DNA from 3 places in the Micromonospora sp. SD19 genome. Region 2 is predicted to be linked to each of the others. Evidence: riboswitches for the same ligand, from Rfam matches in the RefSeq annotation. Region 2 holds a riboswitch; each other region holds the start of a gene.

Region 1 (7,183 bases), on a different contig from region 2:
GGTCGGGAAGGTGTTGCAGCCGATCACCAGCGCCACCCCACGCGGCACCACGTGGAACGTCTTGGTCATCCGCAGCGGGTCGCCCTTGCCGGCGGCCTTCTCCCAGCCCGCCGTGCCCGGGTGCCGGGTCATCTCGGCGTACGCGTACGCCAGGGCTTCCAGCGCCCGGTCCAGCGCGTGCGCGCCACCGGCCTGGAAGGCCATCACGAACGCCTGCCCGCTGGTGAACTGCACCGCGTTGGCCAGTTCGAAGATGTTCTTGTGCAGCCGGTCGAGGATCTCCAGGCAGACGCCCACCCGGGCCTGCGGGCCGGCGTCACGCCACGCCGGCAGCGCGGCGGAGGCGGCGCTGACCAGCTCGCCGGGGCCGGCGTGCGGGTACCGCACCGCCAACTCCACACCGAACGGGCTCGTCTCGGTGGCGACCCGAGCGCCGCTGCCGGGCTGGTCGAGCGGAAAATCACCACCGAGGTACGCCTCGAAGGCGGCCTTACCGTCGGCGGCGGCGGTCTCGCCGTACACCCGGGGGCTGGGGGATTCAGGATAGGCGGACCAGTAGCCCCGCTCCGTGATCGCGGTCAGCGCACGGTTGAGGGTGTCGGCGTGCCTGTCGTACAGGGGATGCGGGGTCTCCGTCATGCCCGCCATCATGCCTGAGTCAGGTCCGCGAGCAGTAGCGCGAATGCCCGGCAGCGGCGCATGCCTGAGTCAGGTCCGCGAGCAGTAGCGCCGATACCTGTCAGAGGGTGAGCTGCCAGTCGGTCCAGGAGTCCACCGGGCGGAAGCCGAGCTGCTCGTTGATCGCCACCATGTAGCTGTTGCTTGTCGCGTTCCAGGTGTCGATCACCTGTATCGCCGGCTGGTGGGTGAGCAGGTGGTGCAGGTTCTCCGCCTTGGCGATGAGGCCGAGCCGGTGCCCACGGTGGGCCGGGTCGACGATGGTGATCTGCTGGAACGCGTGCCAGTCGGCGGAGGCACCCACGTCCAGCAGCGTCCAGGCGACAAGTCGACCGGACGCCTCGTGGCGCATCCCGAGGTGGTAGCGCCGCCGGCCCCGGGCGTCCAGCGCCCGCTCGTTGCCGCGGATGCGCTCGGCGTCCACCCGCTCCGGCTCCCACTGCACGTCGCCCATGGGCGCGTCCATCAGCAGCCGGCCGTCGAGGTAGGCGATGTCGGCGACGTACTCCGGCGGGGTGGCCCCCTGCCAGCAGACCGACTGGTAGCCCTCGGCCCGCGGGCGGGCCTCGGCGAGCGCCGCCCGCAGCGCGACCCGGTCGAGCTTGCTGACGTCGAGCCGTCGGCGCACCTCGGCGAGGGCGGGCTGCGCTCCGGTAGCGGCGGCGAACGCGTCACCGGCCACGCTTCGGGGCGGCCCGCCGGGCAGCGCGGAGACCGCCATCCCCACCACCCGCTTGCGGCCGTGTTCGCGGAGCAGACGCACGCCGTACTCGTGCAGGGCCCGGCCGACTCCACGACGCCGCAGCTGGGGATGCACCAGCAGGTCGGCGGTGGCGTTGTCGGTGTTGTCGAGCTGCGGCAGGTCCAGTTGGAGGTAGCCGGCCGGCACGCCGTCCAGTCGGGCCAGCGCCCAGAGTGACCGGGTGCCGGGCATCGGCGTGTGGAACAGCGCGTCGAAGCGGCGCCGGCAGGAGGGCGGGAAGTCCGGCAGGTCGGCGTGGTTGACCGCTGACCCGATCCGGTACGCCTCGTCGACCGCGGTCCGGTCGGCGCCGTCGAACGACGCGATAGTGATGCTCATTGCGCTGAGGGTGCACCAGGCAAAAGCGATCGGGCCAGCGAATTAATCGCTGGCCCGATCGAACGTGGTCGGGAGGGACACTCGCACAACGCCTCCGGCGTTGGGTCGCAAGAACTTCAAAAGTCTTCGGCGAAATGCCCTCCCGCACGGAGCATCTTGCGCCGTCCGGTTCCTGCCGTCAAGTCCGTAGCGGCGGGTTTTCCACACTCACAGCGAAAACCCAGTTACTGGCTGATCCACCTGGCCCGTGGGTCAGCCGAGGAGGCCGGCGTCGCGGGCGGCACGCAGCGAGGGCTTGATGTGGTGGGTCGGGCCAACCTGGCCGGCCACCGCGTCGATGGTCTTCAGACCCTCGCCGGTGTTGAACACGACGGTCTCCGCCGACGGGTCGAGCCGACCGGACTCGACCAGCTTGCGCAGCACGGCCACTGTCACCCCACCCGCGGTCTCGGCGAAGACCCCGGTCGTGCGGGCCAGGTCGCGGATGCCCGCCCGGATCTCGTCGTCGTCGACGTACTCCATCCAGCCACCGGTGCGGCGGACCGCTTCCAGGGCGTAGAGGCCGGCTGCCGGGTCGCCGATGTTGAGCGACTTGGCGATGCCGGTCGGCTTGACCGGGATGATCGTGTCGGTCCCGCCGTGCAGGGCGGTGGCGATCGGGTTGCAGCCTGCGGACTGCGCACCGAAGACCTTCCAGCCGCCGGCCGGCGCCTCGACCAGGCCGATCTCGACCAGCTCGGAGAACGCCTTGTCAATCTTGGTGAGCAGCTCGCCGCTGGCCATCGGAATGACCACCTGCGCCGGGATCCGCCAGCCCAGCTGCTCGGCCACCTCGTAGCCGAGGGTCTTGGAACCCTCTGCGTAGTACGGCCGGACGTTCACGTTGACGAACGCCGTGTCCTCGAATTCGTCGGTCTCCACCAGCTCGCCGCAGAGCCGGTTGACATCGTCGTACGAACCGTCGATGGCGACCAGTTCGCCACCGTAGACGGCGGTGGTGATGACCTTGCCCTGCTCCAGGTCGCTGGGGATGAAGACCACCGAGGGCACCCCGGCGCGGGCGGCGTGGGCGGCCACCGAGTTGGCGAGGTTGCCGGTCGACGCGCAGGCGAACCGGGTGAAGCCGAGCGCCTTGGCGGCGGTGAGCGCCACCGAGACGACCCGGTCCTTGAACGAGTGGGTGGGGTTGGCGCTGTCGTCCTTGACCCACAGCGGCGCGGTGATGCCCAACTCGGCGGCGAGGTGCGGGGCCGCCACCAGTGGGGTCAGCCCCGGGTCGAGGGTGACCCGGCTGGCCGGGTCCTGACCGGCGGGCAGCAGTGCGGCGTACCGCCAGATGTTGTCCGGGCCGGCTTCGATCTGTTCACGGGTGACGGTGGCCAGCGCGGAGGTGTCGTAGTCGACCTCCAGCGGGCCGAAACACTCGTAACAGGCGTGCTGGGCGGCGAGCGGGTAGCGGGCCGAACAGGCGCGGCAGACCAGGGCGCGGGCCGGGCTGGCAGAGGTGTCGATGCCGGAGCTGACGAGCGTCGACGTCATGTCGAGAGTCCTCTCATCTTTCCCCGCATCGCACCGTGCGGCGGGGACGGAATTGGCACCTGCCCCGCGGGTCGCTCAGCGGTGAGCGCGCGGGGTGGTTGCCGGGGCGTCGTCGGGCCGTATCCCTCAGCCCCTCTGGATGAGGTATTCAGTTGTGCCGCCGAGTCTAGGCAAAGCTGGCCGTGGCCTCCAGGGCGAATCCCAGGGAGTGGGTCAGCGGGCGTTCACGGCCACCGGGTCGGTCACCGCGATCGGGTCCGTCACCGCACCCGACTGGGGCAGCGGCGTGGTCCGGGGGCGGGCGGCGAGATTCGCGGCGATCAGGGCGGCGATCGTGATGGCGGCCCCGACCAGTTCGACGGGTTCCGGGCGGTAGCCACGGGCGATCTGCACCGCGAAGGTGGTCACCGGAACCAGGTTCATGAACAGCGCGGCGTTGGCGGCACCGAGTCGCTGCACGCCGGTGTTCCAGGCCAGGACCGCGATGACGGCACCCACCACGACGGCGTACGCCAGCTGCGGGGTGACCGCCACGAGGTCGGCGGCGCCTGGCGCGTGCTGCCAGCCGACGGCGTCGGCGCCGATGCTCAGGACGAGCATGGCGGCCGTGCCGGCGAGCGCGGTCAGTGTGGTGAAGCGCAGCGGCGTCCACTCGCCGAACCGGCTGGCGCCGTGGGTGTAGATGGCCCAGCCCAGCACCGCGCCGATCATCATCAGCCCGCCGAGGCCGAACTGGCCGAGCCCGGCCAGGCTGCCGCGCGTGATCACCAGGCCGACTCCGATGAGCGCCACCAGGGAGAGGGCCAGCAGGAGCGGCTTCGGGCGTACGCCGTCGCGAGCCCAGCGGACGAGCTGGGTGATCACCGGGGTGGTGGCCACGAAGAGGGAGACCTGCTGCGGGGCGGCGTGTTCGAGCGCCAGGTTCGTGAGCAGGTTGAACCCCGCGAAGCCGACCACGCCGAGCACCACCACCTCCAGCGCCCTTCCACCGTGCCGCAGCGCGCCGGCCCCCTCGCGGAGCAGCAGGATGGCGACCAGGACGACGGCGGCCAGCAGGTAGCGCGCGGTGGTCAAATTGAGCGGGTCGACCCGGTCGAGCGCGCTGGCCAGGATCGGGAACATCACGCCCCAGCCGAGCACGGCGACCAGTGGGTAAGCGGTGGCGCGGGATCGCATCGGCAACTCCAATGTTCGAGTATCGTCGAACCAACGACACCGACAGTAGGAGCTTGTTCGACTCTTGTCGAACAATGGTTACACTGGTCACATGGAGCCGCACGAACCCGACCTGACCGCCGTACCGGTCACCAGCGTGCTGGCCGCGCTCGCCGACGACGTGCGGCTACAGATCGTCCGGGCGCTCGCCGAGGGCGGCGAGTCCCCCTGCGGCAGCTTCGACTTCGGCGTCTCCAAGGCGACCCGCAGCCACCACCTCAAGGTGCTGCGCGAGGCGGGCCTGACCCGGACCCGCGCCGCCGGCACGAGCCGCCTGGTCCGGCTGCGCCGCGACGAGCTGGACAAGCTCTACCCCGGCCTGCTGGACGCGGTCCTCGCCCACCACCGACCGGCCTGACGCTCCCGCCTCGGCCCCTCCCGCACGTGTCGCTGACGGTCACGGCTGCGGAGCGGGTGACACCTACCATTCGCGCATGCTTTGGAGCTGAATCGTTTACGACATCAGCGCCCAGCTGGGATCCGGCGCGCGGGGCGCAGAGCCGGGCCGGCGCACGGGGCGCAGAGCCGGGCCTGCGGGGGACGGCCGTGACCGGCGCGTCGCCGGGGCCGCCTCGTCGAGGCCCCGGCGACGCGGAACGGGTGCGGTCAGACGACGATCGAGCTGCTCTCAGCCATCGGCGTCGCCGGCGCGGACTCAACCTCGCGGCGACGCGCGAGCAGCGTGTCGAGCGCCCAGGAACCCGGACCGAGGGCCGCGATCAGCAGGAACGACCAGCAGAAGAGTGCCGACAGCTCACCACCGTTGTGCAGCGGCAGCAGATGATCCGGCTGGTGCACGACGAAGTAGGCGTACGCCATCGAGCCGGATGCGAGCAGAGCGGCGGGTCGGGTGAAGAGGCCGGCCAGCACCAGCGCGCCGCAGACCAGCTGGATCAACGCGGCCCACCAGCCCGGCCAGGTGCCGGGGGCTATCGCCGCACCGGTCACGGGGTTGCCGCCGAACAACCCGAACACCGAGGTCACACCATGCAAAGCGAACAGCAGGCCGATCACGATGCGGAACAGGGACAGGGTCGGCCCGCCGAGCCGAGAAACGTTCATCGGTACCTCCATCGAAGGGATTGGATTCCCTCAATGTGAGGCATGAAAGTATCGAAGGTTATAGATTCCTTGTTAGTGGGAAAGTCCCCGGTTGGAATGTACCGGCGTGCAGGGCCCTCGTCGAGCGCTCGCCGCCTCACGGAGCCGGCCACCCGATCCCCTGAGCTGCGAAAACAATCGATGTCGCGTCGCTCCGACCGCCATGGGCACGCTCCCACAGTGTGGGTACGGCCGGTTACCCCACCTCAGACACCGGCGGACCGGCTGCTCGCGGCGCTGGCCGAGCTGGGCGGACGCCCGAGCGATGCCCTGAACGATTCAGCTCGAAAGGCATACCGGGACGGCACATCAGCCGGCCAGGGACAGCGTCACCGCCCCGGATCCGGGGCAGCTCCAGAGGCCCGGACCAGCAGACGGCAGGTGCACACCAGCGCTGCTGCGGGGCCAGGCAGCGGTGAGGCACCTCGATGGGTGAGGATCGACACATGATCTTCAGCTGCACGGCAGCACGGCGATGGTTCAGCGCAGTGGTCGCGGTGCCTCTCGCACTCGCCGCCTGCACCCCCGGTGACCATCGCGGCCAGGGTGGGGACCCGACGGGCCCGCCACCGACCCCGTCGAGCCCCACCCAGTCGCCCAGCGTCGCTCCGGTGGCCGAGTGTCCGGCCTCCGGCGTCCGGATCCGGGCGACCGGCGGGGACGCCGCCTCGGGCCTGCGCGCCCTCGGCATCGAGCTGGTCAACTGCGGCGAGCATCCCTACCAGCTCAACGGCTACCCGGTGCTGCACGTGTTCGACGAGGAACGCGAGCCGATCATGCTTCGGGTGGTCAACGGCGCCAAGGAGATCACCATGGGCTTCGACCAACCGCCCCGGAAGATCACCCTCGCTGCCGGTGAGCGGGCCACCGCCGTGGTGCTCTGGCGCAACCTGGTCACCGACTCGACAGTGGTGGCCACCAACGGCGCGTTTCTGACAGTGGCGCCTGCCGCCGGGCAGCCGGCCGAGGAGGTCGACCCGGACGGGCCGATCGACCTCGGCAACACCGGCCGGATCGGCGTCAGCGCCTGGAAGAAGGCCGACCCGTCCGCGCCGGTACCGACCCGGCCGGCCCCACCGCCGGCGCCGAGCGTGGTGCCGTCGTCGGTGAGCCCACCCGACAGCCGGTTGTGAGCCGCCCCGCTACGACGTGATGTCCTTTCGGGTGAACCGCCAGAACGCCAATCCCCAGAACAACGTCGCGTAGCTGATCGCCGAGATGCAGCCGCGCACCACGTCGTCGGTCTGCACCGGAGTCGACAGCAGCCCCAGCCAGGCGGTGCTGAAGTGGGTGGGCAGGAAGTCACGCAACGCGCCCAGGGCGGTGATCTGGTCCAGGATGCTCGACAGGATCCAGAGCAGCACCGCACCACCCACCGCGCCCAGCGCGGCGTCCGTGGTCACCGACAGCAGGAACGCCAGGCCGGCCACCACCAGCAGGACGATCGCCAGGTAACCCAGCACGGCCAGCAACCGGAGCAACCCCTCGGTGGGTTCCAGCTCGGCGGCGACGGTGCTGCGCAGCGGCGACCACCCGTAGCGCAGGGTGCCGGCCAGCAACGCGGTGCCG
Region 2 (7,183 bases):
CGTGGACCGCGCCCTGGCAGCCGGATTCCTCAGCGAGCGGGAGCCCGACGGGCGGCTGCGTTTCACCCACATCCTGGTTCGCGACACGCTCTACGCCGACCTGTCCGCGTCGCGTCGCTGCGCCTGGCACGCTGCCGTCGCCGAGGTGCTGCGACAGCGGGAACCCGTCGAACCGGCGGCCCTCGCGTACCACCTGCTGCGCGCCGGTGGGCCGGTCGCGGCCGCTGAGGCGTCGAGGTACGCCCGGGTGGCGGCCGAGCGGGCCGAACGGGGCGGCAACCCCCATGAGGCGGCTCGGCTGTGGGGTCAGGCGATCGACGCGTACGACCGCGCCGGTGGGGTCGAGCCGGGCGGGCGGGTGACCGCGCTGCTCGGCCTGGGGCGGGCGCTGGCGGTGACGGGCCGGTTGGCCGAGGCGCGGCGACGGCGCGCCGAGGCGATCGCCGCCGCCGAGTCCACCGGCGACCCCCAGCTGATCCAGGAGGCGCTGGCCGGCTTCGACGTGCCCGCCAGTTGGACGCGCAACGACGACGACGTGCTCTCCGGGCACATCGTCCGGGCCGCCGAACACGCGCTGACAGCGCTCGGCCCGGTCCGCTCGGCGCAGCGCAGCCGGCTGCTGAGCACCCTCGCGCTGGAACTGCGCGGCACCACCACCGATCGTGGCCGCCGTGCCGCCGACGAGGCCGAGGCGATCGCCCGCAGCGTCGGCGATCCGGGGCTGGTGGCCTTCGCGCTCAACGCCCGCTTCATGCACTCCTTTGACCGCGTCGGTCTGGCCGGCGCGCGGGCCCGGATCGGCGTCGACCTGGTCGACCTGGCCGTCCGGCACCAGCTGGTGACCTTCGAGGTGCTTGGTCACCTCGTCCTGGTCCAGGCCAGCTGCGCGCTGGCCGACCGGCCCGGCGCGGACACCCACGCGCGCGCCGCCGACGATCTCGCCGAGCGGTACGAGCTGCCGTTGGTCGGCGTCTTCACCAGGTGGTACGCCGCACTGCGGCTGGCGCTCGACGGCGACTCGGCGGCGGCAGCGCGGGCGTACGCCTCGGCAGCCGACCGTACGAGCGCCGAGGGCATGCCGGGGCTGACCCGGGGCCTGCTCCCGTTGGCACTGCTCGGCCTTCGGCTGGCCGACACCATCGGCACCGACTGGCCGGCCACCGGGCCCGGCGGTGCCGATCGGCTGATCACCGGCGCTGACGACCGGTCAGACGTGGACTGGGGTCCGCACGAACCGTGGGTCCGACCACTGCTGCTGCTCGCCGCCGGTGAACGGGACGCCGCCGCGGCCGCCCTGCGGGCCCTTCCCGAGGGACCGCACGACCTGCTGCGGGAGGTACGGCTCTGCCTCGTCGGTCGGGCGGCGCGCGTGCTCGGCGACCGGGCCACGATGACCAGGGTCCACGCCGAACTGCTGCCGGCGGCCGACGAGTTGGCAGCGGGCAGCGGGGTGCTCACCGTCGGACCGGTGGCCGGGCACCTCGCCGACCTGGCCGCCGCCCTGGGCCGGGACGAGGAGGCGGCCGAACACCGTCGTACGGCCGGTGCGGTGACCGCCCGCGCCCGTGCCGGGGCCTGATCCGCACCCGCGACCACCACAACTTGCCGGTTTCCGCCGGAACGCACCGACCGGTGCGGTCAGATGGAGCCACCGGCGCGTCCGCCGTCGGCCATGGTCCGAGGGGGTAGGCGTGGAGGCGCTCGTCCTGATCGTGGTGCTCGGTGTCACAGTGCTCGTCGGTACCACCGTTGGCGGTCGGTACCGGGTGGCCCCGCCGGTCCTGCTCATCGCGTTGGGCGTGCTGCTCGGGTTCACGCCGCCGCTGTCCGAGGTCACCCTGGAACCGGATCTGGTCCTGCTGATCTTCCTGCCGGCGATCCTGTACCGGGAGAGCCTCACCATCAGCCTGCGCGAGATCCGCGCCAACCTGCCGGTGATCGGGATGCTCGCCGTGGTGCTGGTGGTGCTCACCATGGTCACCGTGTCGTACGCCGCGCAGGCGTTCGGGGTGAACCCCGCCGCTGCCTGGGTGCTCGGCGCGGTCCTCGCGCCGACCGACGCCGCCGCGGTCACCGGTCTGGCCAAGCGGTTGCCCCGCAAGCTGCTCACCACCCTGCACGCGGAGAGCCTGATCAACGACGGCACCGCGCTGGTGGTCTTCGCGGTGGCAGTGGGTCTGCTCAGCCAGAGCGCCGAGCCGGGCGTGTTCGGCGTCGGCGAGGAGTTCGTCGGCGCCAGCGTCGGCGGTGTGGTCGCCGGTCTGCTGGTGGGGGCCGCCGTGGTGCTGGTCCGCAAACGGCTCGACGATCCGCTGCGCGAGGGCGCGCTCAGCGTGCTGACCCCGTTCGGCGCCTTCCTGCTCGCCGACTCGGTGCACGCCAGCGGTGTGTTGGCGGTGGTGGTCGCCGGCCTGGTGCTGTCCTACGCCGGCCCGCGGGTGATCCGCGCCCGGTCCCGCGTGCTGGCGTTCGCGTTCTGGGACCTGTCCACCTTCCTGATCAACGGTGGCCTGTTCGTCCTGCTCGGCACGCAGATTCCCCGCGCGGTGCGGGGCATCACCAGCACGTCGCCGCAGCGAGCGCTGCTGATCGCGCTGGTGGTCACGGTGGTCGTCGTGGCCACCCGGCTGCTCTTCATCTATGTCACAGCGCAGTCGGCGCGACTGCGCCGCCGCCGGATGGTGGACGACGTCGGTCGAGGTCCCTCCGGCTGGCGGGTGGGGACCGTCGGGGGCTGGGCCGGTTTCCGGGGTGCGGTGTCGCTCGCCGCCGCCCTGGCCGTCCCGACGATGACTGTGGATGGCCGGCCGGTGGTCGAACGCGACCTGATCATCTTCGTCACCGCGCTGGTGATCGTGCTGATCATGCTCCTGCAGGGCACCACCCTGCCGCTGGTGGTGCGCTGGGCCGGGCTCAGCGGCGACCCGGGACGCGTCGACGAGGCCCGGCACGCCCGGCGGCGGGCCGCCGAGGCGGGCCTGGCCGCCCTCCCGCAGGTCGCCGCGGAGATCGGTGTCCAGGGTGATTCGGTGCGTCGGCTGGAGGCCGAGTACCAGCGGCACCTGGAGGACCTCAACGAGAGCGGTGGGACCATCGCCGATGAGCGTCGGCTGGAACGGCGACTGCGCCTCGGCGTCCTCGCGCACAAGAGGCGGGAGGTCACCCGACTGCGCGACAACCGGGAGATCGACGACCTGGTGCTGCAGGAACTCCAGTCCGCGCTGGACAACGAGGAGATCCGGCTGCTGGGGCGCGAACCCAACGAGTGACCGTCGGCCACCGCGCGCGCCCGCGCGGCTCAGAGCACCTGGTCGAGGAACCGGCGCAGCCGCGGATGTTCGGCCCGCTCGAAGACGGCCTCGGGCGGGCCGGCCTCCAGCACCACACCCCGGTCCATGAAGGCGACGGTGTCGGCGACCTGCCGGGCGAAGCCCATCTCGTGGGTCACCACCACCATGGTCATTCCGGCGGCGGACAGGTCGGCCATCACCCCGAGCACACCCTTGACCAGCTCCGGGTCGAGCGCCGAGGTCGCCTCGTCAAAGAGCATCACCTCGGGCCGCAGCGCCAGCGCACGGGCGATCGCCACCCGTTGCTGCTGACCACCGGAGAGTTGCGCCGGTCGGGAGTTCGCCTTGCCGGCAAGCCCCACCAGCTCCAACTGGGCGCGGGCGAGCGCGTCCGCCTCGTCCTCACCGAGCTTGCGCAGTCGGCGCAGCGCCAGCGTGACGTTGCGCAGCACGCTCATGTGCGGGAAGAGGTTGAACTGCTGGAACACCATGCCCACCCGCTGCCGCAGCGCGTCCGGGTCGTCGCCCAGCACGCTGCGCCCGTCCAGCAGCACGTCGCCCCGGTCCGGTTCGATCAGCCGGTTGATGGTGCGCAGCAGTGTGGACTTGCCCGACCCGGACGGGCCGATGACACAGGCCGTCGCGCCACGCGGCACCGACAGGTCGACGCCGCGCAGCACCCGGTTCGGTCCGAAGGCGAGGTGCACATCGTGTACGTCGAGGCTGACCGAGGTCGTCGTGGCGGTGGTCATCGCCGATTTCCTTCCATCGCGTACGGCGCGGTGTCGTCGTCCTCTTCGGTCGGCGCGGTGGCCGGCCGACCGTTGCGCAGCCGGCGGTCGATCCAGTTGACGACGTGCGTCAACGGAACGGTCAACGCCAGGTAGCACAGCCCCGCCAGCAGCAGCGCCGACTCGTTACCGGTGGTGGCCGCGTAGTCCTGCCCGATCCGGAACAGCTCCCGCTGGCTGGCCACCAGGCCGAGGAAGTAGACCAGGCTGGAGTCCTTGATCAGCGCGATGAGCTGGTTCACCCAGGCCGGCAGCACCCGCCGGATGCCCTGCGGGACGATCACCAGCCGCATCGCGTCGGCCCAGGAAAAGCCGAGCGCCCGGGCGCCCTCCAACTGGGCGGCCTCCACCGACTGGATGCCCGAGCGGAAGATCTCCCCGATGTACGCGGCAGCGATGAGCGACAGCGCCAGGATGCCCAACGGGTAGGGGTCCGGTCCCCAGACCTGCATGCCCAGCGGGGCCAACCCGACGCCGATCAGCAGGATCGTCGCGGCGGCCGGCAGCCCCCGGAACACGTCGGTGTAGACCCGCGCCGGCCAGCGCAACCAGCGGCTGCGGGAGATCCCCGCGACGGCCAGCAGCAGGCCCAGCACCGAGCCGAGCAGAGCGGCGGAGACCGCCAGGATCAGCGTGTTGGGCAACCCGACGGTCAGCATCTCGGGCAGCGCCTCGCGCATCGAGTCCCAGTCGAAGAACGTTTCCCACAGGGTGCTCAACGGATCCATGTGTCGCCTCTCCTACCGCCCCGCTCGCTCGTCACCGGTTCAGGACGCCGCCGACGCGGACGCCGACGGCGCCACAGTGACCGCGCCGCTGCCCGGCTTGAAGTCCGCCGGGATCGGCCGGCCCGGGTAGTACTGCGCCTGCAACCGGGTCCAGGTGCCATCGGCGATGACCTCGTCGAGGCTCTTGTTCAGCGCCTCGCGCAGCTTGTCGTTGCCCTTGGCCACGGCGTACGCGGTCGGTGCCGGGCTGAGCTGCTTGGCCGCCACGGTGATCTTGCCGTTGCTGTCGGCGGCCGACTTCTCGCCGATCTCCGCCGGGGCGATCCACGCGTCGGCGGTGCCCGCCTTGAGCTGGTTGATCGCACCGTTGTAGTCCGGCACCCGCACCGGGTTCAGCTGCCTGCCGGTGGCGTAGTCGTCCTGGACCGTGCCCTGCACCACCACCACCCGCTTGCCGGTGAGCTGGTCGAAGCTGGTGATCGGCGAGCCGGCCGGGACGTCCAGGCCGAAGTAGCCGAAGTCGTAGCCGTTGCCGAAGTCGACCGTCTTCTTGCGGGCCTCGGTGATGGTGATCGAGGAGCTGCCGACGTCGAACTTGCGGTTGTTGACCTGGCTGAGCAGCGCGGAGAAGTCGGTGCCGACGAACTCCACAGTGAGGCCGAGCTTGCCGGCCACGGCGGTCAGCAGGTCGTTGTCGAAGCCGGTGAACCTGCCGTCCTTGAGGTACACGTTCGGCGGGGCGTCGGTCAGCGTGCCGGCGCGCAGCACGCCCGGCTGGGCCAGGCCGTACGGGTTGGCGTCGGACGAGCTGTCGTCGCCGCAGGCGGTGAGGGCGGTGGCGGCCAGGATCGTCGCCGCCCCCAGGGCGGCGGCACGGGTCACTGCGGGAAGGAATCGCACTGGTGTCTCCGAAGGGTGGTGTCTCGGCGGGCGCGGTTGTGCGCCACCGACGGTGCGCCCGATGGGCGTACCGGTGGAAAGGGGTTTCGGGAGGGTGGTGCTAGAGCGCGGTGCCGCGACGACAGGCGGCGCTGCACATTCGCATCGTGTCCACGTGCCGTCGCCGGGTCAGTGCGGGCGAGGGTCGACCGGTGCGGAGGTCCGCGACGTCAGTCGGTGGGGTGGTGCTGAGGATGCGCATGGTTCTCCCGGGTCTGTGCTGACCTGGGTGCCAGGCCACGCTTGCACCGACGTCGTGCCGGTGCCTGGTCTTCACCCGGGGCACCCCACCGCGGAGGAGGGTTGCCGGCCAGCGAGCCGGGGCTTCGCGCTGGCGCTCATGACCTGCGCCGAGGCTAGCAGCACCGACGGGTGCCGCGTCCAGTCGGTATGACCACGCTCACCGTGCGCGACGGTCCGTCCGCGCCCAGGTCAGCCGGCGTGCACGTGCGGTCGACGGTGTGGGTCGGGTTCCTGGCGGCGCAGGATCTCCCGGGTCACCGAGGCGATCGCGCCCTGCCCGAACGCCAGGTAGCGCAGGAAGTTGCGAACCGGACCGCCCTCGGACCACTCGAAGTAGATGTGGGGTCGCCGACGGCTGCGGTCGCGGATCTCCAGCAGCAGGGCGGCCAGCGCGGTGGGCACCGACGAACTGGCCAGGCTGAGCACCGGGAAGCGGCCGTCGACGACGCTGCCGCGGACCAGCACCTCGGTCTCGAAGTCGGACGGGTCGGTGACCTCGACCTCGACGAAGATGACGTCGCTGTCGTCGGGGAAGTCGTTGTCCGCCATGGTCTGGGCGAGCTTGGCGCGGTACTCCGCCTCGTCGCGCCGGTCGGGTTCGTGCGCGATGAGGCGGATCCGCCGGCCGGCGCGTTCGTCGATGATCCGGGCCGCGGCCGGATCCAGCTCGACGTGATCGACGCGCAGTTCGTAGGCCCGCATCAGCCGGGACAACACCGACACCAGGAGGATCCCGCCGATGAAGCAAGCGGCGATCTTGACGCCACTGGGGCGTTCCACCACGTTCGCCAGCGTTGTATAGACGAAGATCACCGCGATGATGCCGAACGCGATGGTGCGACCGCGCTGACGCTGCCGCAGCGCCGCGAGCGTCACCGCCGTCGCGGCCGAGGTGATCAACACCAGCACCCCGGTGGCGTAGGCGCCGCCCTGCGCGTCCACGCTGGCCTCGAAGATGATCGTGATCAGGAACGCCACCGAGGTGAAGACCAGCACCAGTGGCCGGACGGCTCGCGCCCAGGTCGGCGCCATGCCGTAGCGGGGCAGGTAGCGTGGCACGAGGTTGAGCAGACCAGCCATCGCCGACGCCCCGGCGAACCAGAGGATCCCGATGGTGGACAGGTCGTAGATGGTGCCGAACACCTCGCCGAGGTGGGCGTGCGCCAGATAGGCCAGCGCCCGCCCGTTCGCC
Region 3 (7,183 bases), on a different contig from region 2:
CGCCGATCACGATCAGTCGCCAACACCACGCGGCGGCGATCCGCAGCCCGTGCGGAACGTCGGCGTCGTCCCGGCTGGACGTGGAGCTGTGCAGGTCCACCGGTGGTTCCGCGCCGTAGACAGTGGCGCTCGTCGGCGCGGTCGGCCCCGGCACGGCCGGCGACGCCACCCGGGCGGCCGGCGACGCGTCGTTCAGCGCGTCATCCGCCGCGCCCTCGTCGGCGCGCGCCGACGCCTGTCGTGACTGGTAGGCGCGGCGAAGCCGCCCGCGTACCCGCTCGAAGCGGCTCAAGCGCACCTCCTGGCAGAGAACCCGGCCCGCCCACGGTGACAGGTCGGACAGCATACGTCCGTTCCCGACACCGTAGGGGGTTCCGCCACACAATGCCCCGACCACCTCCGGCGTAACCACCGGCCGGTAGCCGTCGGCCCACACGGTAGCGTCTGCGGCGTGACCGCCGACAACGATCTGGACGCCGGCCTGCCGATCCGCCTGCTGCACGACCGCGTGCTGGTACGCATGGAGGGCAGCGAGGGCGAACGCCGCTCCACCGCCGGCATCGTCATTCCGGCGACCGCGGCGGTCGGCAAACGCCTCGCCTGGGCCACCGCCGTCGGGGTGGGGCCGAACGTACGCGCCATCGTCTCCGGCGACCGGGTGCTCTTCGACCCGGACGACCGCTCCGAGGTCGAGCTGCACGGCCGCGGTTACGTGCTGCTGCGGGAGCGGGACGTGCACGCCGTCGCCGCCGAGCGGATCGAGAACGACTCGACCGGCCTCTACCTCTGACGCACCTCCCCCGGCCACCAGGCCCCGTCGCGCACCGTTTGCCCGGGCGCACGACGGGAAGCCATCCGGCGACCGTGGCCCTGGGGAGGGACGATGCCGGTATTCGTGAAGAAGCTGTTGACCTGGGGCAGTGTCGCGTTCCTGATCTACTTCATGGCCTTCCGGCCGGACGGTGCCGCGCAGATGTTCCGGGCGATCGGGGCCGCGCTGATCGCGATGTTCCAGGGCCTCGGTGACTTCCTCACCTCGCTGATGACCTGAGCCGCCCGCCGCCCGTCGGCAGCGCTCAGGGGTGCGTCGGCGGCCAGGGCGGCGCCGACCGCCCCGGCCAGCCGGGTGCCGCGTACCCCACCGGAGCCGGGGCGGGGGCCAGCACCACCGGGATCGGCACCACCGGCTCGTGCGGCGCGTCCACCGGGCGCTGGGTGCCGTCCGGGAAGCGCAGGTGGTAGCGGCTGCCGTCCCAGACCCCCGCCGGGGCCTGCGGGTCCCGACCGACGAAGAACGTCCGGTACGCGCTGATCGCGTCCAGCAACTCCCGCTCCTCACGTGCGGTCCGCTCCTGGTCGGCGGGCTTGCGGTCCAGACCGCGCAGCGTCCCGTCGCGCAGCAGGGCCAACCGGGTCGCGGCGGACTGGTAACCCCGCATCGCCCGCACCCCGGCGTCGCCGGCCACCCGCCGCGCCCAACTGCGGGCGGCGTGTCGCCTGCCGAGGCTGCTCAGGGCGGCCACCTCGGGCGGGCTGAGCCAGCCAGCGCGTACGTAGTCGGGCAGGACCCGCTCGGTGAGCCGCCCCTCCCAGGCGCGCAGCCACAGCGCCAGCCCCACGGTGCCGAAGAAGACCGGCACCATCAGGCCCAGGAAGCCGTACAGCATGATCACCGCCTCGCCGGTGGCCTGGGTGAGCGTGGGCAGCAGGTTCCACGTGCCGTGCAGCATCATCGCGAGCAGCAGGCCGGCGATCGGGGCGAGCACCCGGATGCGCCGGTCGGCCGTCCGGGAGGCGATCCCCAGCCCCACACCGGTCATCGAGGTGAAAAGGGGATGGGCGAACCCGAACAGCAGGATCCGCAGGATGAAGATCGCGATGACCTGCTGGATGCCGGTCGCCGGGCCATAGCGGTCGGCACCGGAGGCGTAGCCCAACCCGCCCAGGTAGAGGATGTTCTCCACCATCGCGAAGCCGACCGCGGAGAGCCCGCAGTAGACCAGGCCGTCGGTGATCCCGGACCATTCGCGGCGGCGGAACACCAGCAGCAGGATCGGGCCCAGCGCCTTGGTCAACTCCTCGATGAACGGCGCCACCAGCACCCCGGTGAGCGCGGACGGCAGGCCCCAGTCGGCGAACCGGTTGGCCGCGAAGTCGTTCACAGTGAGCGAGGCGGCGGTGGAGACGAACGCACCCCAGGCGAAGCAGAAGATCAGATACTTCAGCGGCTCGGGTTCGTACCGGTCCAACCAGAGGAAGCAGCCGACCAGCACCGGCACCGGCAGGATGGCGGCCACCACCCCGATCAGCAGGGCCTGCGCACCGAGCGACTGGCCGAGCGTGAAGACCATGAACACCGCGCACGCCGCGATGAACAGCACCACCCCGGCCAGCACCAGGAACCGCCGCCAGCCCAGTCGGCGCAGCGGCATCCGGGGCGTCTCGGCCACCGGCGGGGCGGCGGGCGCGGGCGGGCCGGCGGGCGACGGCGGCAGCGGTGAACCGGGCGGGGTGTCGGCCATGCGGTCAGCGTAGCCATCCACCGCCGGCTGGTTCGGCCGCATCGGTAGCCGCTATGCTGCCGGCAGGTCACGAGCGCCAGCGTCAAACCCCGGTTTGCTGGCCGGCAACCCTCGTCGAGTTCGCGGTGGGGTGCCCCGGGTGATGACCGGGCCCAGCCCGATCGGTGTGCTGGGCAAGCGCGGACCCCGTCCCGATGTCGCACCCGGGGTCCCTGACCCCGGAGGTTCCGGCGTGTCCGTCACCCTCGTTCCCTCGCTGCCCACAGTGCCCGCCAGGCCGTCCGCGCCGCTCGACGTCCTCGGTATGCCCGGCGAGATCAACCTGGACTACGCGGCCAGCGCACCGTGCGCGCGGGCCGCCGCCGACGCGGTGGCCGAGCTGCTGCCCTGGTACGCCAGCGTGCACCGCGGCGCGGGAGCGCTGTCGCGACGCTGCACCCTCGCCTACGAGCAGGCCCGGCAGACGATCGGGGACCACTTCGGCGCTCGCGCCGACGATCACGTGATCTTCACCCGCAACACCACGGACGCGCTCAACCTGCTGGCGCGGGCCGTGCCGGCCGGCACGACGGTCGTCACGTTCGCCGGCGAGCACCACGCCAACCTGCTGCCCTGGCCGCGCGGATCGGTGCGGCTGCCGGTGCCCACCGACCCCGAAGGGGCGGTACGCGATCTCGCCGCCGCCCTGACCGAGCTGCGTCGGGGCAGCAACCCGGCGCTGCCGGTGCTGGTCGCGGTGACCGGTGCGAGCAACGTGACCGGTGAGCGGTGGCCGGTCGCCGAGCTGGCGCGGGTGGCCCACCGGCACGGTGCCCGGATCGTGCTCGACGCCGCGCAACTCGCCCCGCACGCCCCGGTCGACCTGCTCACGCTGGACGTCGACTATCTGGCCGTGTCCGGCCACAAGCTGTACGCGCCGTTCGGCGCGGGCGTGCTGATCGGCCGGGCGGACTGGTTGGACGCCGCGCCGCCGTACCTGGCCGGCGGCGGGGCCACCAGTCACGTCGGTCCGGCCACCCACGACGTGACCTGGGCGACCGGTCCGGCCCGCCACGAGGGCGGCACCCCGAACCTGCTCGGCGCGGTTGCGCTGGCGGCGGTGTGCGCGGCGCTCGACGACGCGGACCGGGCCACGCTGGCCGCCCACGAGCAGGCAGTGCTGGCCCGGCTGCGGACCGGCCTCGCCGCCCTGCCGCACGTCGTGGAGCTGCGCACCTTCGGCCCGGACGCGCCCCGGGTCGGCATCGTCTCGTTCGTGGTCGCCGGTCGGGACTCCACCGAGGTGGCCACCCGGCTGGCCGCCGAGCACCACATCGGCGTACGGGACGGGTTGTTCTGTGCCCACCCGCTGGCCCGGCGGCTGCTCAGTGAGGCGGCGGGACGTACCGGCCGGCGGGACCTGCCGCCCACCGCGCTGCGCGCCAGCATCGGGCTGGGCAGCACGGCCGCCGAGGTGGACCGGCTGCTCGCGGCGCTGGCCGAGCTGGGCTGAGGCCCGGCCGGCGGCGGCCCGCGCTCAGCCGATCGGCGGGGCGGTGGGTGGCTTCGGCGCCTCGCCGGGCTCGGCGGGCTCACCGACCGGGCGTTCCTGCTCCCCGAAGGCGGTGCGGATCCACCGGTTCGCCTCCTCCTGCTCGATTCCGGAGGCGACCAGCAGGTCGCTCGCTGTGGTGCGGACCTGGGCGACCACCACACTGCCGGAGAAGCCGACCCCCTCGCCGTACGCCCGGCCGGCCTCGCTGACCGCCCGCAGTGACCGTTCCCGGGCCTTCTCCGGCTCCTCACCGGCGGCGAACTCGTGCTTGAGCAGCCGGACCGACTCGGCGAGGTGGCCGATCGCGTCCGGCATCGGATCGGGCACCGGTTCCTCGTCCTCGACCAGCGTGACGGACCGGCGGATCAACGTGCCGCTGTTGCGCATCGCCCGGTCGATCGGGTCGGCCGCCTCGGCGTAGTGGGTCAGTTCGTCGCGGCGGTGCCAACGGGCCGGGGAGAGGGTGGCGGTCTCCTTCGCCCCCTCGATCGCCTCGCCCAGCGTGGCCAACTCCTCCTTGTTGTTGCGCAACCTCTCCAGCGCGCCCTGGATGGTGGCGCGGTCCCGGTTGCGCAGCCCGTCGGCGGTGGCGTCGAGCTGGGAGGCGAGCAGGTCCAGGGCGGGTCGGGCGGCCCGGTTGATCACCCGGAGCGGGTTCAGCGGCAGCAGCACCGCCGTGACCAGCAGCGCGATCCCACCGCCGAGGAACGCGTCGACGAAGCGGGGGATCTCCAGGTTCTGGGTCGACGGGCTCAGCGTCACGATCAGCACCGCGGTGGCCGCCGCCTGGATAACGATCGCCACGCTCGCCCCGGCGAAGATGGTGAGCAGAATCGCCACGGTGACCACCAGGCCGAGCTGCCACGCGCCAGTGCCGAGGAAGTAGATCAGCAGGTCACCGACTGCCACCCCGACGCCCACCCCGACGATCAGCTCCACCGTCCGGCGGAACCGCTGACCGACCGAGGCGGCCAGGGTGCCGACCGCGGAGATCGGCGCGAAGACCGGTTGCGGGTTGCCGAGCAGCCGGTGCGAGACGAAGTACGCGAGCCCGGCCGCCAGCCCGGCCTGCACGGCGAGCCCACCGGCCATCCGTACCCGGTGCAGCCGGTCGTGCAGGGTGGCTCGACCGCGGTGACGCAGCTCTTGGGTGGCTTCGGCGATCCGCGCGCCGTCGATGTCCACCAGCCCTTCACGCAGCGCGGTACGTCGTACCACCGGAGGTCGCTTGTCGCGGGCCACGGCCATGGGCGCGACTACCCGTGGTGGGCTCGCTGAATCCTCCCGTCCGGCGCGTCGCGGGCGGATGCGGCAGACTCGGGCGGTGGCTGATCTGCTGGACCGGTGGCGGGCGGCGGCCCGGGATGCCGGCGCGAGGCCCGACCCGGACACGACCCGGGCCGGGGAGATGGTGATCGCCCGGTGGCGGGAGCCGCACCGGCACTATCACACGCTGGCCCATCTGACGGCGGTGCTCGATGTGGTGGACCAGCACGCCGACCTGGCCGATCGGGTCGACGTGGTCCGGTTGGCGGCCTGGTTCCACGACGTGGTCTACGATCCCCGGGCCGCTGGCGACGCCAACGAACGCGACAGCGCGGCGCTGGCCGGGAGCGTGCTCACCGGGCTCGGGGTGCCGACGTCCACGGTGGCCGAGGTGCGCCGGCTGGTGCTGCTCACCGCCGGGCACTCGGTGACCCCGGACGACCGGGACGGCGCGCTGCTCTGCGATGCGGACCTGGCCGTGCTGGCCGCGCCGCCGGCCCGCTACGAGCGGTACGCGGCGGCGATCCGCCGGGAGTACGCCCACGTGCCGGAGCCGGCCTTCCGGGCTGGACGGGCCGCGGTGTTGACCGGCCTGCTGGCGCTGCCCGCGCTGTTCCGGCTGCCGCCGCTGGCGACCCGGTGGGAAGAGCCCGCCCGGGCCAACGTGCGCCGGGAACTCGCCGCGCTCAGCGGGGAGCCGCAGAACGCGGGCTGACCAGGTGCTTCGGGCGACGCAGGCCGGTGCTGCGGAGCAACTGGACCAGTTCCCGGCTCGGCACGACCTGCGCACCGAGCCACACCGCCGCCGCGAACCGGTCGGCCGGGATGTCGTAGTGGTCCCGGTCGAAGCCGCGCCTCGGCGCGCCGAGCGTCTCGGCGAAGGCGTGCAGCTCGGCGTACGAGACGTCACTGATCAGGTGCGACCAGAGCCGGCCGCGCCACGGCCAGGCCGGCCGGTCCAGGTAGAGCATGATGTCCAAGCTATCCCGTCGAGTCGATCATGTTGTTGATCGCCGGTCGGCGGCTTAGCCTCGGCTGCATGGCTGCCACCGCGCTCCTCGACGACCTGCGCGCCGCGCTCGGTGACGACGCCGTGCTCACCGACCCGGACCTGCTGCTGATGCACCAGCGCGACGAGGCCGACCTGTGCGCCGCCGGCCTGCCGTTGGTGGTGACCCGCCCGCGCGACACCGGGCAGGTGGTCGCCGTGGTCCAGGCCGCGGCGCGACACGGCGTACCGGTGGTGCCGCAGGGTGCGCGGACCGGGCTGGCCGGCGCGGCGAACGCGGTGGACGGCGCGGTGGTGCTCAGCACCGTCGCGATGAACGAGATCCGGGAGATCGATCCGGTGAGCCGGATCGCTGTGGTCCAACCGGGGGTGGTCAACGCGGCGCTGGCCGGTGCGGTGGCCAAGCAGGGCCTCTGGTACCCGCCCGACCCCGGTTCCTGGGAGTCGTCCACGATCGGCGGCAACGTGGCCACCAACGCCGGCGGCATGTGCTGCGTCAAGTACGGCGTGACCACCGAGTACGTGCTCGGCCTGGAGGTGGTGCTCGCCTCCGGCGAGGTGCTGCGCACCGGGCGGCGGACGGCCAAGGGGGTGGCCGGCTACGACCTGACCCGGCTGTTCGTCGGTTCGGAGGGCACCCTCGGCGTGATCACCGAGGTGACCGTGGCGCTGCGGCCCGCCCCGGCCGACTCGCTGACCCTGGTGGCGGTCTTTCCGTCCGTCGCCACTGCCGGCGCGGCGGTGGCCGAGATCGCGGCTCGCGGACTCACCCCCAGCCTGCTGGAGTTGCTGGACCAGACCCACCTGCGGGCGATCGAGGCGTACCAGCCGATGGGGTTGCGGACCGACGCG

What was found. A riboswitch is a leader RNA that binds a small molecule or an ion and turns the genes downstream of it on or off. The one in region 2 is predicted to bind S-adenosylmethionine.
Region 1: another riboswitch for S-adenosylmethionine. It lies ahead of thrC (threonine synthase); the one in region 2 lies ahead of ACX27O_RS21945 (ABC transporter substrate-binding protein).
Region 3: another riboswitch for S-adenosylmethionine. It lies ahead of ACX27O_RS23320 (aminotransferase class V-fold PLP-dependent enzyme); the one in region 2 lies ahead of ACX27O_RS21945 (ABC transporter substrate-binding protein).

The regions. Positions count from the first base shown of each region.
Region 1 covers NZ_JBTLMN010000007.1:260,506-267,688, reverse strand. Annotated here, with positions in the region: gene paaN (phenylacetic acid degradation protein PaaN) at 1-639, opposite strand, end outside; gene ACX27O_RS23245 (GNAT family N-acetyltransferase) at 740-1,759, opposite strand; gene thrC (threonine synthase) at 2,012-3,298, opposite strand; SAM riboswitch class I at 3,309-3,444, opposite strand; gene ACX27O_RS23235 (DMT family transporter) at 3,512-4,474, opposite strand; gene ACX27O_RS23230 (ArsR/SmtB family transcription factor) at 4,566-4,871, shown strand; gene ACX27O_RS23225 (DoxX family protein) at 5,120-5,575, opposite strand; gene ACX27O_RS23220 (DUF4232 domain-containing protein) at 6,061-6,747, shown strand; gene ACX27O_RS23215 (ABC transporter permease) at 6,757-7,183, opposite strand, start outside.
Region 2 covers NZ_JBTLMN010000006.1:401,580-408,762, reverse strand. Annotated here, with positions in the region: gene ACX27O_RS21965 (BTAD domain-containing putative transcriptional regulator) at 1-1,579, shown strand, start outside; gene ACX27O_RS21960 (Na+/H+ antiporter) at 1,692-3,269, shown strand; gene ACX27O_RS21955 (amino acid ABC transporter ATP-binding protein) at 3,299-4,042, opposite strand; gene ACX27O_RS21950 (amino acid ABC transporter permease) at 4,039-4,809, opposite strand; gene ACX27O_RS21945 (ABC transporter substrate-binding protein) at 4,849-5,709, opposite strand; SAM riboswitch class IV at 5,983-6,094, opposite strand; gene ACX27O_RS21940 (amino acid transporter) at 6,181-7,183, opposite strand, start outside.
Region 3 covers NZ_JBTLMN010000007.1:280,296-287,478, reverse strand. Annotated here, with positions in the region: gene ACX27O_RS23340 (AI-2E family transporter) at 1-292, opposite strand, end outside; gene ACX27O_RS23335 (GroES family chaperonin) at 452-790, shown strand; gene ACX27O_RS23330 (hypothetical protein) at 884-1,051, shown strand; gene ACX27O_RS23325 (PrsW family intramembrane metalloprotease) at 1,077-2,564, opposite strand; SAM riboswitch class IV at 2,588-2,708, shown strand; gene ACX27O_RS23320 (aminotransferase class V-fold PLP-dependent enzyme) at 2,827-4,014, shown strand; gene ACX27O_RS23315 (FUSC family protein) at 4,039-5,298, opposite strand; gene ACX27O_RS23310 (HD domain-containing protein) at 5,381-6,037, shown strand; gene ACX27O_RS23305 (DUF4031 domain-containing protein) at 6,009-6,293, opposite strand; gene ACX27O_RS23300 (FAD-binding oxidoreductase) at 6,362-7,183, shown strand, end outside.